One region of the Paenibacillus sp. J53TS2 genome, then DNA from elsewhere that is predicted to be linked to it. Evidence: predicted binding sites of a transcription regulator. Region 1 holds the regulator's gene; each other region holds the start of a gene.

Region 1 (3,122 bases):
CCGCGGAGAAAGCTGCGGAATGGTGCGCAGTGATCGATGGCATCTACCCAACGTTGGTGGATGTGAAAGAGAGCTGGGACAAGCTCAGCGAGCTGCTGTTCAGCTTGATGCCGGATCGCAGCGATGCGGCCCCCGGCGATCCGGGGCAATTCGTATATCGGCTGCTGCCGACCCGAAAGCCGAAGGATTGGGAGACACTGACCGCGCTCGAAAACCAGATTTACGTGGGTCTGGGCGACGTGCTTCGCAAAGGGGATCGTCTCATGTCTGAGATTCGGGAGGAGCAGGATGATTATGCTGCGGAAAGCCTGCTTACCGATATCAGCGGCTTGTTTAAGGATTTAGCTGGAGAACGGGAATCACTGCGGTTCTTCATGAAGCTGGAAAGCGAAGACACGGTTTATTGGATGGAAGCCAACGGGAATTACCGCAGCCGCTCGCTGCAAATGTACGCGGTGCCGATTGACGTTAGCGCCCAGTTGAAGGAATTTTTCTTCGATCGGAAAAAAAGCGTCGTTATGACTTCCGCGACATTGTCAGTCGATAAGTCGTTTCAATATATGATCGAGCAGTTGGGTCTGACGGAGGCGGCGGAAGAGGAACGGTTGATTACGTCGATGTTGCCATCTCCGTTTAATTACCGGGACCAGGCACTCTTAGTCATTCCACGTGATTTTCCGAGCGTAAAGGGCAGCGTGGGAGATGATCACTTCATTAACACGTTGGTGCAGTCGTTGGCAGATTCCGCGGTGGCTACGCAAGGCCGCATGCTGGTGCTGTTTACGTCCTACCGGATGCTGAGACAGGTGTATGACCCGCTGAAAGAGTTGCTCTCGGCGCAGGGGATCACCGTCATCGGGCAAGGGATGGACAGCGGTAGCCGTACCAAGCTGACTCGGCGCTTCCAGGGTCAAAATGCATCGGTGCTGCTGGGGACGAGCAGTTTCTGGGAAGGGGTAGATATCCCCGGCGAGGCGCTGACAAGTTTAGCGATCGTGCGGCTGCCTTTTCAACCGCCGAACCATCCGCTGGTGGAAGCCAAGAGTGAGCGACTGCAGCGGGAGAAGAAAAACCCATTTATGAAGTTATCCGTCCCGCAGGCGGTTATCCGCTTCAAGCAAGGATTCGGGCGACTCGTCCGTTCCTCGCAGGATCGTGGCATCGTAATCGTTTATGATACCCGTATCCTGGAGTCTTACTATGGGAAGTATTTTTTATACTCTTTGCCCGGACCGAAGATGGAGCATATGCCGATGAATCAAATGGTACCTCGCATCTCGGAATGGTTGAATCCCGAAGCCTAAACCGCTTTATTGATCGCATTGAAGAATAGGGGGAAACGAAGCATGAAGTCAGAAAAAATTTCGGACGCCGTCGTCCGCAGACTGCCGGTTTACCTGCGTTTCTTGAACGAACTCAGCCGCAGGGAGGTCCCCACGGTCTCCTCGCAGGAGCTGGGCCAGAAGTTGGATCTGAATCCCGCGCAAATCCGCAAGGATTTAGCGTATTTCGGCGATTTTGGTCGGAAGGGGATCGGCTATGACGTGGCTTACCTAATCGAGAAGATTCAACAGATTCTCAACCTGGACCAGCAAATTAACGTGGCGTTAGTCGGTGCCGGTAATCTAGGGCAAGCCCTTTCGAATTATAATGCTTATTTGAAGGATAATATGAAAATCGTCGCCGTGTTCGACGCATCGCCAGCAAAGATCGGTACCCAAATCAACAACATCACGATTCAACCGATTGAGGAGCTGGTAGCTACGGTACGAGCGAATAATATCCGTATTGGGATCATAACGGTACCTGACACAGAAGCCCAGCGCGTGGCAGACGAGCTGGTTGCGGCCGGGATCGGAGCCATCCTGAACTTCGCGCCAACGATTCTCAAGGTGCCGTCGGAAGTGCGGATTCATGCGGCCGATTTCACTACAGACCTGCTTAGCTTGGCATATTATCTGGAGGATGGAAAGGAACAAGCCAACGTATGAGTCGTAAATGGTTAATTAAGAACGGGACGTTTGCCGTACTGGAGACCAATCGCCCCGTGATTCATGGATATATGCTTGTTGAAGGCGATTCGATCACCTATATCGGAGAAGAGCGCCCGGAAGGCGTGGAAGGCGCCGAAACGTTTGACGGCAAAGGCTTGTTATTTTTGCCAGGACTGATTAACACCCATGGTCATGCGGCGATGTCGCTGTTGCGCGGTTATGGGGATGACATGGTACTGCAAACCTGGCTGCAGGAGAAAATGTGGCCGATGGAAGCCAAGTTTACCGCTGCTGACGTTTATGCCGGAACGGCGCTGTCCGTACTGGAAATGCTTAAAGGCGGTACGACCACGTTCTTGGATATGTACGATCAGATGGACGAAGTCGCCAAGGTTGTCGAGGAATCCGGCATTCGCGCCGTACTGATGCGCGGAGCGATCGGGCTATGCTCGCCGGAAGAGCAGGATCAGAAGCTTAAAGAAGCGATCGCGTTTGCCCAGAATTGGCACGGTAAAGCGGAAGGACGCATCACGACGATGATGTCGCCTCATGCGCCATATACCTGTCCGCCGGCTTTCATCGAGAAGTTCGTACAAGCCGCCCACGATCTCGATCTACCGATGCATACGCATATGTCGGAGACACGCGCCGAGGTGGAGCAGAACGTGAACGATTACGGCGTTCGCCCGGTAGAGCACCTGCGGAAGCTGGGCATGTTCTCCCGCCCGACGCTGCTCGCCCATGCCGTACATTTGACGGACGAGGAAATCGAGGTCTTGGCTTCTCATGGCGTTACCGTCTCTCATAATCCGGGTAGCAACTTAAAGTTGGCCAGCGGCGTTGCCAGAGTACCGGAGCTCCTGAAGAAGGGAGTCGTGGTATCGCTGGGTACTGACGGTGCAGCCAGCAACAATAACCTGGACATGCTGGAGGAGATTCGTTTGGCCGCGCTGATTCATAAAGGCGTATCCGGGGATCCGACGGCGATTCCGGCTCTAGAAGCACTCAAGATGGGGACGGAGTACGGCGCGAAGTCGGTCTTCTTGCCGAACACCGGGAAGCTTGCGGCTGGCATGAAGGCGGATTTCATCGCCTTGAACACGGAGCAGGCTCATTTTCTGCCGCGAA
Region 2 (3,122 bases), on a different contig from region 1:
GCTCTGGAGCGTGTTCTTCCTTGTACCAACGGGGCGGGGAATGACGAAAGACATGATTACACCGGAAGAGCATGAGCAGGTGATGATTTGGCTGGCGAACCTGCAACGGGAGATGCCTTACGGCATTAAAGCGACGGAAGCGCCCCATTACCGCCGGGTATTCATGCAGCAGCAGAGGCGAATCGCCGCTTCCGTAGAGGGGGGCTCGGCAACGCCCAAACGAATGGATGTACTCGGCCGATCGCCTAAAGGCGTAAACGACGGAGACGGATTCGTATTTATCAGCCATATTGGCGAGGTGTATCCGAGTGGTTTTCTGCCGGTGAATTGCGGAAGTGTCCGAGACACTTCGTTGGTGGAAATCTATCGAAATTCGCCGATTTTGCAGCAGTTAAGAGATAAATCCTTGCTTAAGGGCAAGTGCGGAGCCTGCGAATTCAAGGAGCTATGCGGCGGCTCCAGGGCAAGGGCCTATGCGGTTACCGGTGATTATTTGGAAAGCGATCCGTACTGCTCCTACATTCCTCGGGGCTACAACAGTCACGATCAACCGTGAGCAAATTCACGCAATGCAAAAAGGAGGCCGATCGGCCTCCTTTCATTCTTGTAAATCCAACGGATGGGCATTAGGATGGAAGAGGTTCAAATGTCACTTTCCAATGATCCTCAGCCAATTGCTCGGAAGCATGGCTGTAGCCCTTACCTTCAAGCACCTTTAGAAGCGGGACGGGATTCATGGTGGCGTGCAGAACGAAAGTCTCGCCCTTTTCCAGCTTCCCGACCGTGTCCATGATCACACTGAACGGTTCCTCGCCTCGGCGAAGAAACGGGCGAACGTCGAGTTCAACAATGCGGTCTGCCATTTACACATTCACCTCCACGTCGGTCCGTTCGGTTGCAAACGCTTGGCACAGCCGTGCCGCACCGCTAAGTCCCTTCATGCCGCCGTAAAGAGTATAGAAGAACGAGTCCGGCGCATCCAGCGAGAAGGACAAATACTGCTTCGGATCGATCCCTAACATTTTTTCAAACAAGGTGGCGGTGTCATAGGCGTAGAAACAGAAATACGTGTATTGAAATTCCGGCATTTTCTCGGCGATCGTGAGGATCTCACCCGCGTACCGCTCGAGGTTGCTCTCCGCCTCCTGAATCATGCGCAAGGCATCCTCCAGTTCCACGGCGATTTGGATCGTCTTGTCATCGATAACCGTAATCGTAGCCATAGGGCATTCCCCCTGCTTTAATTTTTGCCGATTTTCACCTGGAACATCTCGGGCCCTTGCTCAATGTACTCCCAAGTAAAACCGCCGGGATGCATCGCTTCGAACTGAAAACGGAGCGGCACCGGGTCATGGTCGTTGATCAGCAGCATGGCTTCCCCCGGCTCCAAGGAATTGTAAGCGGCAAAAATCGTCTTATGCTTGAGCTGCGGCGGATATTCGGTAGCGTTGACAGTAGCTTTGAATTGACTCATGTGAAGTCCTCCTAAAGTTAAAAATTTAACGATTCGACCTCATTATATCAACGGGAAGCAGAATGATTGTGATATCAGTCACAAGTCAATTGCCGGTGAAAATTTCTGTTTGGATTTGTCCGGAAGACGCCATGGTTCCAGTGATTCCTGTCACTGGGATGCTTAGGCCTACTGATTATAATGTCCGTAATTTAGGCTTTACACGAAGATGAAGGAGGAACCAATGACGTGCGAATCCGAGATTATATTCCCAATCAGCACGGAGCCTGGGCGATGCTGGTCGTTCCGTTTCTGTTCGGGATGCTCGCCTCTACCCCCGGGGCGATTCACGGACTGTTGTTTGTTTGCTGGCTTCTGATCTATTTGCTGATGTTTCCCCTGTTGCAGTGGATTCGGACGGGAAAAGCGGCCCGCTTCCGCAAACCGGTGCTGTTCTATGGTGCGCTGTTAGTCCCTGCGGCGGCCGCTTTGGTTCTGTTCCGTCCCATCGTTCTGCTAATGGCGCTCCTCTTCGTTCCGCTGTTTGCAATCAATGCCCTCTATGCCAAGCGAAAGCGAGAACGCGCTTTGCTGAACGATATTGCCGCTATCGTGCAATTCAGCCTGATGGTATTTATCTCCTACAAACTTGGAGGAGGGACCGATCTCCGGCTGGCTATGGAATTGTTCCTGATCAGCACGGCGTACTTCATCGGAACCGCCTTTTATGTAAAAACGATTATCCGCGAACGGAACAACAAGCGATTCTATGCCTATTCCGTAGCCTACCATCTGGTCCTGGCGCTTCTGGGGCTCTGGCTTCTGTCTCCGGCATTGGGACTGGCTGCAGTGGTATTGCTGGCACGGGCGGTCTGGTTCCCACGGACAGGAATCACCGCGAAACCGTCCGGTATGCTGGAAATTGTCTATTCTGTTATCGTTCTTGCCGCCGTCTGGATGACCTACGCTTGAAGGTGTATAATGAATACAGAATAGTACAGATTCGGGCAGGGGGGTATAACAGTTGGAGGGACCGGAGGAAAGCGTCACAAAACACGAACAGCTGCTCCAGCATATCGAAGGACTGAAGATCGGGACGAAAATATCCGTACGCAAGCTGGCCAAAACGCTGAGCGTCAGCGAAGGCACCGCTTACCGGGCGGTAAAGGAAGCGGAGAACCTGGGGATCGTCATTACGAAGGAGCGGATCGGCACCGTTCGCGTAGAGAAGAAGCCGCGGAACATCTCCGACCAGTTAACCTTTGGCGACGTGGTGGACATCGTGGAGGGCCATGTACTCGGCGGTGGGGAAGGTTTGGACAAAACGCTGAACAAATACGTCATCGGTGCGATGAAAATCGATGCCATGGCCAGATACATCGACGCCGGCAGCCTGTTGATTATCGGGAACCGCGACAATGCCCATTCGCTGGCCCTGGAGCAAGGCGCCGGCGTGCTGATCACCGGGGGTTTCGGGACGAGCCGCGAGGTCAAGGCTTTGGCGGACAAGCTGTCTTTGCCGATCATTTCATCGCGTCATGATACGTTTACCGTCGCTTCCATGATTAACCGCGCGTTGTTTGACCGCTTGATCAAGAAGAAAATCATGCTCGTGGAAGACATCGTCAGCCGCAAGCCGCGGGTGAATATGCTGAAGGCGACGAGCAAC
Region 3 (3,122 bases), on a different contig from region 1:
ATGTCCGTGGGACCGCGAGCAGACGCATGAATCGATCCGCAAGAACCTCATCGAAGAAACCTACGAAGTGCTGGAGACGATCGACGACGACGATCCCGACCATATGCGTGAGGAGCTCGGCGATCTGCTGCTGCAAATCATGCTCCACTCCCAGATGGAGGAGGAGACCGGCGCTTTTACGGTGTATGACGTTATCCAGGAGCTGAATGAGAAGCTGATATACCGTCATCCGCACGTGTTCGGCAATTTGAGCGCGGAGGACGCCGAGGCGGCGCTGAACAACTGGGAAGCGATGAAAGTCGAGGAGAAGAAGCGCAAAGGTATCGAACCCGAACGCCAATCGGCGATCAGCGGGGTACCGCGGGATTTGCCGGCTTTGATGAAGGCGTACAAGCTCCAGAAAAAGGCGGCCAAGGCCGGTTTCGACTGGGAGGACATCGACGGCGTCTGGTCCAAGCTGGAGGAGGAAATCCACGAGCTGAAAGAGGCCATCGCGCAACAGCAAGATCCTGAGTCGCAAGAGCTGGAGCTGGGTGACGTGTTGTTTTCGGTCGTGAATGCCGCCCGTTACATCGGGGCCGACCCGGAGCAAGCCCTAACTCGAACAATTCGCAAATTCACATCGCGCTTCCATTACGTTGAGGAACGGCTTCGCGAACTGGGGAAACCCCCCGGCGACAGCACGTTAGCAGAAATGGACGTTTTATGGGTTGAGGCTAAGTCGAAAGAACGGGAATGATGGGAGAAAAGGCCTAAATTTCGGTTTTTTTGCGAAAAAAACAAAAAAAAAGTTCCAAGCAGTGCAGGATTTTTAAAATCAAGCAAGAATACTCATACAAAGATAACCATCTGGCCCTGGACAGGCCTAGTGCCTGTAGTGCCAAGGTATCACCTATTTCTTTTATTATTGGGAGGCATTATTAATGAACAAGACAGATCTGATCAACAACATTTCCAGCAAAAGCGGTTTGACAAAAAAAGACGTTGAATCCGTATTGAACGGTTTCCTCGGTGAAATTACCGATGCCCTTGCTGGCGGCGACAAAGTACAATTGATCGGCTTCGGTACGTTCGAAACTCGTAAACGCTCCGGTCGTACGGGCCGCAACCCGCAAACCGGCAAAACGATCGAAATCCCGGCTTCCAATGTTCCAGCATTCAAAGCGGGTAACAAACTTAAAGAAGCTGTAAAATAATGCGTCTTGATAAATTCCTGAAGGTATCGCGGTTAATTAAGCGGCGCACGGTGGCCAAGGACGTCTCCGAACAAGGCAGAGTCCTCATTAATGGGCGCGAATCCAAGCCGAGCAGTACCGTTAAAGTTGGCGACGAAATCACGGTTCAATTCGGCCAGAAGCTGGTGACCGTGCGCGTTGAACGACTTGTCGAAACGACTCGTAAGGATGAAGCTGCGACCATGTATACCTTAATCAAGGAAGAGCCGATCGCGAAGGATACCGGTCTGGACTGGTCCTGAAATAGCGAAGCTCAGAGCATGTTCCGTTAACTCGGGACATGCTTTTTTTATCTCCGACTAGGTTGTAAAAAATATCCTAGCTAAACTGTGAAATCGTGGTAATATATTAAATACACATTTACTAACGTTTTCGATTAAGCACACCTGCTTCTTAGAAAACACCTCTGATCAACCTCATGTCGAAATTCAACGACGCTGCAACCGTAGCACGCATCTACGAACCGAAATCACACCCATCGATCAAACAACAGTCGAACTAACGATCCTATTCATTGTACGGAACAAAGTATGAAGCAACAAACGAACCCAACGACATGCCCATTTCTTCGCTCAGACTGCAGCTTTATCCTGAAACCGGGGTGATCTTATTCGCGAACATTAATTAAAACGCTTACAAAGTGAAAATATTCACAATTACTTCATTCATCATTTTTCATGACAGCCATAGGGTATACAAAGGTCCATAATCCAGTTTATCCAAAAGGGATGATCGACTGATGAAACAGCTTGTGCACAAGCTCTATGCCCGGAGAGAGCTCTCCAAGGATGAGCTCGTCTATTTGCTGGGGCATATGGATGTCGAAACCCGCGGGGAGCTCTTCCGATTTGCTCGTCTGAGACGGGAAGAGGCTTACGGGAACAAGGTGTACATGCGCGGCTTGATCGAATTTTCGAGCTACTGCCGGCAGAACTGCTTGTATTGCGGGTTGCGGGCCGGCAATCGCGACGCTGAGCGTTACCGGCTCAGTCCCGAGGAAATACTCGAATGCTGCCGGGAAGGGTATGGGCTGGGTTTCCGCACATTTGTGCTCCAAAGCGGCGAGGACCCCTGGTATACGGCCGATCTGCTGGCTGCCTTAATCCGGGAGATCAAATCGGAGTTTCCGGATGCGGCTATCACCTTGTCGATTGGCGAACGGGAGGAGGAAACCTACCGTTTGCTGTATGAAGCGGGGGCGGATCGCTTTTTGATGCGTCACGAAACCGCTTCCCGAAGGCTATATCAATTTCTGCATCCATCCATGTCTTTTGATCACCGGCGCAAGTGCCTAGAGACGCTACAGTCGATCGGTTATCAGGTGGGTGCAGGGTTCATGGTCGGGCTGCCCGGCCAAACCGCGGAGGATTTAGCGGAGGACATGAATTATCTGAAGACGTTAAATCCGGATATGATCGGCATCGGGCCGTTTATTCCTCATGATCGGACCCCGCTTGGTGAGGCGAAAGCTGGATCTTTGGAGGATACGCTGATCATGGTGGCCCTAACTCGCCTATTCATTCCCAATGCTTTAATTCCCGCAACGACCGCACTCGGCACGTTAAACCCCGAAGGCAGAGAATTGGCGCTGAAGGTTGGGGCTAATGTGGTCATGCCTAACCTGTCCCCTGTCTTCGTTCGCCAGAAATATGCCCTGTACAACAACAAAATCTGTACGGGAGACGAATCTGCGCAATGCAGGCACTGCCTTGAGCTCCGGATTGGAGCCGCGGGATTCTCCGTAGATATGGGAAGGGGGGACAGCCTGAAGGCGGCAGGTACGCGCCGCCATGCATAATATGCGCATTTGTGGGCGGATTGACCGAACAAGAGATTTCTTTCGCTATTATTCGTGAAATATTTCACAACTAAACGTAGAGGAGACAT
Region 4 (3,122 bases), on a different contig from region 1:
GCGGCACCGGTTAATTTCGAAGGTGACTTCGACGCGGCGAGCTTCTGGGATGACGGCAATCCCGCGGCCGAAAAGTACGTCTCCGCACCGCCAACTGACGCATTAATCGAGTCCGTGGAGGAGTCGCTTGTTTTCCGTCTGCCGGCTTTTTACGTGAACCTGATGAAAGTGCATAATGGCGGAATCCCCCGGGGCCGATACTTCCGGAGCGAATCCGGCGAGACCGTCGAAATTTTAGGTCTCATGGGCATCGGGCGCGAGAAACCGCACTCGCTGTGCGGAGCCGCCGGGAGCCGCGCGACGATCGAGCGGGAGGGGTATCCCGAATTCGGCGTTGTCCTCTGCGATACGCCATCCGACGCCGGGGTGGTTATGCTCGACTACCGCGAATCTGCCAACGACGGCGAACCCGAAGTGGTTTACGTCGAGAAAGCGAGCAAGAAAGTCACCCGCCTGGCGCCGAGCTTCGAGGCGTTCGTCCGCGGGTTGACGGGCGGGGCGCAGCAAGGTTAGCCGCCAGGTTCAAACCATGACGGGTCACGCGAGTGTGTGACAGTTGCTCGCTTAAAATGCGGCGGTCCGTGCGCGAGTGTGGGTCCGGATTCCCAAAGAGGTCGTCAGGATCCTAGGTCCTGGCGGTCCCTTTTTGCCGCATGGAGTCGATTTTTCATATATAATAGGCCTTTTCCACCTCAGACGAGCAATTGGATATGATTTATCGAATACAATATGGGAAATCATCACCGAAGGGCCCATTGTATATGATATTTCGTATACAATAAGCCACTTTGCCCTTTCAGCGACCTATTATATATGATTTTTCATATACAATAGGCCTTTTCCGCTTCAGACGAGCAATTGTATATGATTTTTCGAATACAATATGGCGAATCATCGCCGAATAGCCCATTATACTCGAAATTTCATAGATAATCCTCTCGACTCTCGTTGAGAATAGGGAATAGGGAGTTCCTCGTTCCGCCTAAAAAGGGTAGAATAAGAGGAGAAGGAGAGGTACCCCATGGCACAATTAGTCTATAAGCAAATCATAGACGACCTGAAGGAGAAGATTTTCTCCGGACAGTTTGCGAATATGAGACTGCCAGACGAGCGCAGCCTGAGCGAGACGTACCAGGTGAGCCGCAGTTCGGTGAAGCGCGCGCTGACGAAGATGGAGCATGACGGCATTATTTTTAAGAAGCGCGGTTCCGGCACGTTCATCAATCCCCTATACATAAAAAATGAGTCCATCTTCAACTATGAAGGCTCCAATCTTGGGGTCACCGACAACTTCCAGATGCACGGCAAGAAGCCGAAGGTGAAGGTGCTCAGCTTTGAGGTGATTCCGCCGACCGAGGAATTGCAGCGCGATTTGTTTCTGGAGCCGCATGATTTCGTGTACAAAATCGTCCGTCTGCGCCTCTTCGACGAGGAGCCGTTTATGATCGAAACGGGGTACATCCCCATCAAAATTGTGCAGGACCTGAACCAGACGATTATCGAGGGATCGATCTTCAACTATTTGGAGGACTCGCGGAACTTGGCCGTGACCAAGTCGTTCCTGTCGATCTACGCCGAGCCGTCCAATTTGCAAGACCAGGAGCTGCTGCATTTGGCACCAAATGAGCCGGTCAGCATTATGGAGGGGATCTTTTTCTTAGATAACGGCACGCCGTTCGAGTTCTCGCACATGCGGTTCCACTATAAATATTCGAAATTTAATACGTTCGTTTCGGTACAAGAGAAATAAGTGCGGAATGACATCCAAGCAGGCTGAACCTAGGTTCGGCCTGCTTTTTTTATCCGGTGACGGGAAAATGGGCATGCTAAAGGCACTGAAAGATGCAGCGGCGGACCGATCAATTTTCATAGTATGTTCAATATTTCACGTAATTGGACCGTATCAATTTTTGAAAAGGTCGTTATTATAGAAGTATAGGTGAAAACATTCACAAGGTTAGAATCGAACGCAACAGAACAAGATCAGAGAAAGAAAAAACAAAGGGAGTGGAAGAAATGGCATTTACGATGACGCAAGTCGATTATTCCTCCAAAACGTACCTGGCCAAGCTGGACGCTTATTGGCGCGCAACGAACTATATCTCGGTGGGGCAGTTGTACCTGAAGGACAACCCGCTGCTGCTGGAAACGTTGAAGGATTCGGATGTGAAGGTCAAGCCGATCGGGCACTGGGGCACGATTCCGGGCCAAAACTTCATTTACGCCCACCTGAACCGGGTCATCTGCAAATATGATCTGGATATGTTCTACGTCGAAGGACCGGGTCACGGCGGGCAAGTGATGGTATCGAACTCTTACCTGGATGGCAGCTACACGGAAATCTATCCGGAAATTACGCAGGATCTTCAAGGGATGAAGAAGTTGTTCAAGCAATTTTCCTTCCCGGGCGGGATTGCTTCCCACGCAGCACCGGAGACGCCGGGGTCGATTCATGAAGGCGGGGAATTGGGGTATTCGCTTTCGCATGGCGCAGGCGCGATTTTGGACCACCCGAACCTCATTTCGGCGGTCGTCGTAGGCGACGGGGAAGCCGAAACCGGACCGCTTGCGGCTTCTTGGTTCTCCAACCGGTTCATCAACCCGATCACGGACGGCGCTGTTCTGCCGATCTTGCACTTGAATGGATTTAAGATCAGCAACCCAACGATCCTGTCTCGTCAAACGAACGAGGAAATGACCGCTTATTTCAAAGGCATGGGCTGGGAACCGATTTTCGTAGAAGGCGAAGATCCGGAGTTGATGCATCCGGCGATGGCGAAGGCGCTGGACACGATCGTTGAGAAAATCCAAGCCATCCAGAAGCATGCGCGCGAAACCGGGGACGCTACTCGTCCGGTATGGCCGATGCTGGTATTCCGTTCCCCGAAAGGCTGGACGGGACCAAAGGAATGGGGCGGCGTACCGAACGAAAATTCGTTCCGTGCCCACCAAGTACCGATTCCGGTCGATCAGAAGAACATGCAACACGCTCCGGCTTTGCTGGAATGGATGAAGAGCTACCGTCCGGAAGAGCTGTTCTACGAGAACGGTCGTTTGAGAGACGAACTCGCCGAAATCCTGCCGAAGGGCAACCGCCGCATGGGCAAAAATCCAGTTACCGA

What was found. Region 1 encodes Rex, which represses fermentation and respiration genes when NADH is low (regulators of the CRP and FNR family bind a similar motif). Its sites were predicted from a motif close to TTGTGAAATATTTCACAA; they were not measured.
Region 2: the regulator Rex is predicted to act here: its motif matches at 1,541-1,558, upstream of KJS42_RS03475 (DUF2249 domain-containing protein).
Region 3: the regulator Rex is predicted to act here: its motif matches at 1,874-1,891, upstream of hydE ([FeFe] hydrogenase H-cluster radical SAM maturase HydE).
Region 4: the regulator Rex is predicted to act here: its motif matches at 1,938-1,955, upstream of KJS42_RS06835 (phosphoketolase family protein).

The regions. Positions count from the first base shown of each region.
Region 1 is NZ_BOSK01000004.1:186,718-189,839, forward strand. Features, by position in the region: gene dinG (ATP-dependent DNA helicase DinG) at 1-1,304, shown strand, start outside; gene KJS42_RS10995 (redox-sensing transcriptional repressor Rex) at 1,323-1,991, shown strand; gene KJS42_RS11000 (amidohydrolase) at 1,988-3,122, shown strand, end outside.
Region 2 is NZ_BOSK01000001.1:731,584-734,705, reverse strand. Features, by position in the region: gene KJS42_RS03490 (TIGR04053 family radical SAM/SPASM domain-containing protein) at 1-556, shown strand, start outside; gene KJS42_RS03485 (DUF2249 domain-containing protein) at 627-863, opposite strand; gene KJS42_RS03480 (hypothetical protein) at 864-1,223, opposite strand; gene KJS42_RS03475 (DUF2249 domain-containing protein) at 1,241-1,474, opposite strand; gene KJS42_RS03470 (YwiC-like family protein) at 1,703-2,425, shown strand; gene KJS42_RS03465 (DRTGG domain-containing protein) at 2,478-3,122, shown strand, end outside.
Region 3 is NZ_BOSK01000016.1:35,150-38,271, forward strand. Features, by position in the region: gene yabN (bifunctional methyltransferase/pyrophosphohydrolase YabN) at 1-739, shown strand, start outside; gene KJS42_RS21860 (HU family DNA-binding protein) at 924-1,196, shown strand; gene KJS42_RS21865 (RNA-binding S4 domain-containing protein) at 1,196-1,477, shown strand; gene hydE ([FeFe] hydrogenase H-cluster radical SAM maturase HydE) at 1,975-3,033, shown strand.
Region 4 is NZ_BOSK01000002.1:490,921-494,042, reverse strand. Features, by position in the region: gene KJS42_RS06845 (SMI1/KNR4 family protein) at 1-513, shown strand, start outside; gene KJS42_RS06840 (GntR family transcriptional regulator) at 1,022-1,750, shown strand; gene KJS42_RS06835 (phosphoketolase family protein) at 2,017-3,122, shown strand, end outside.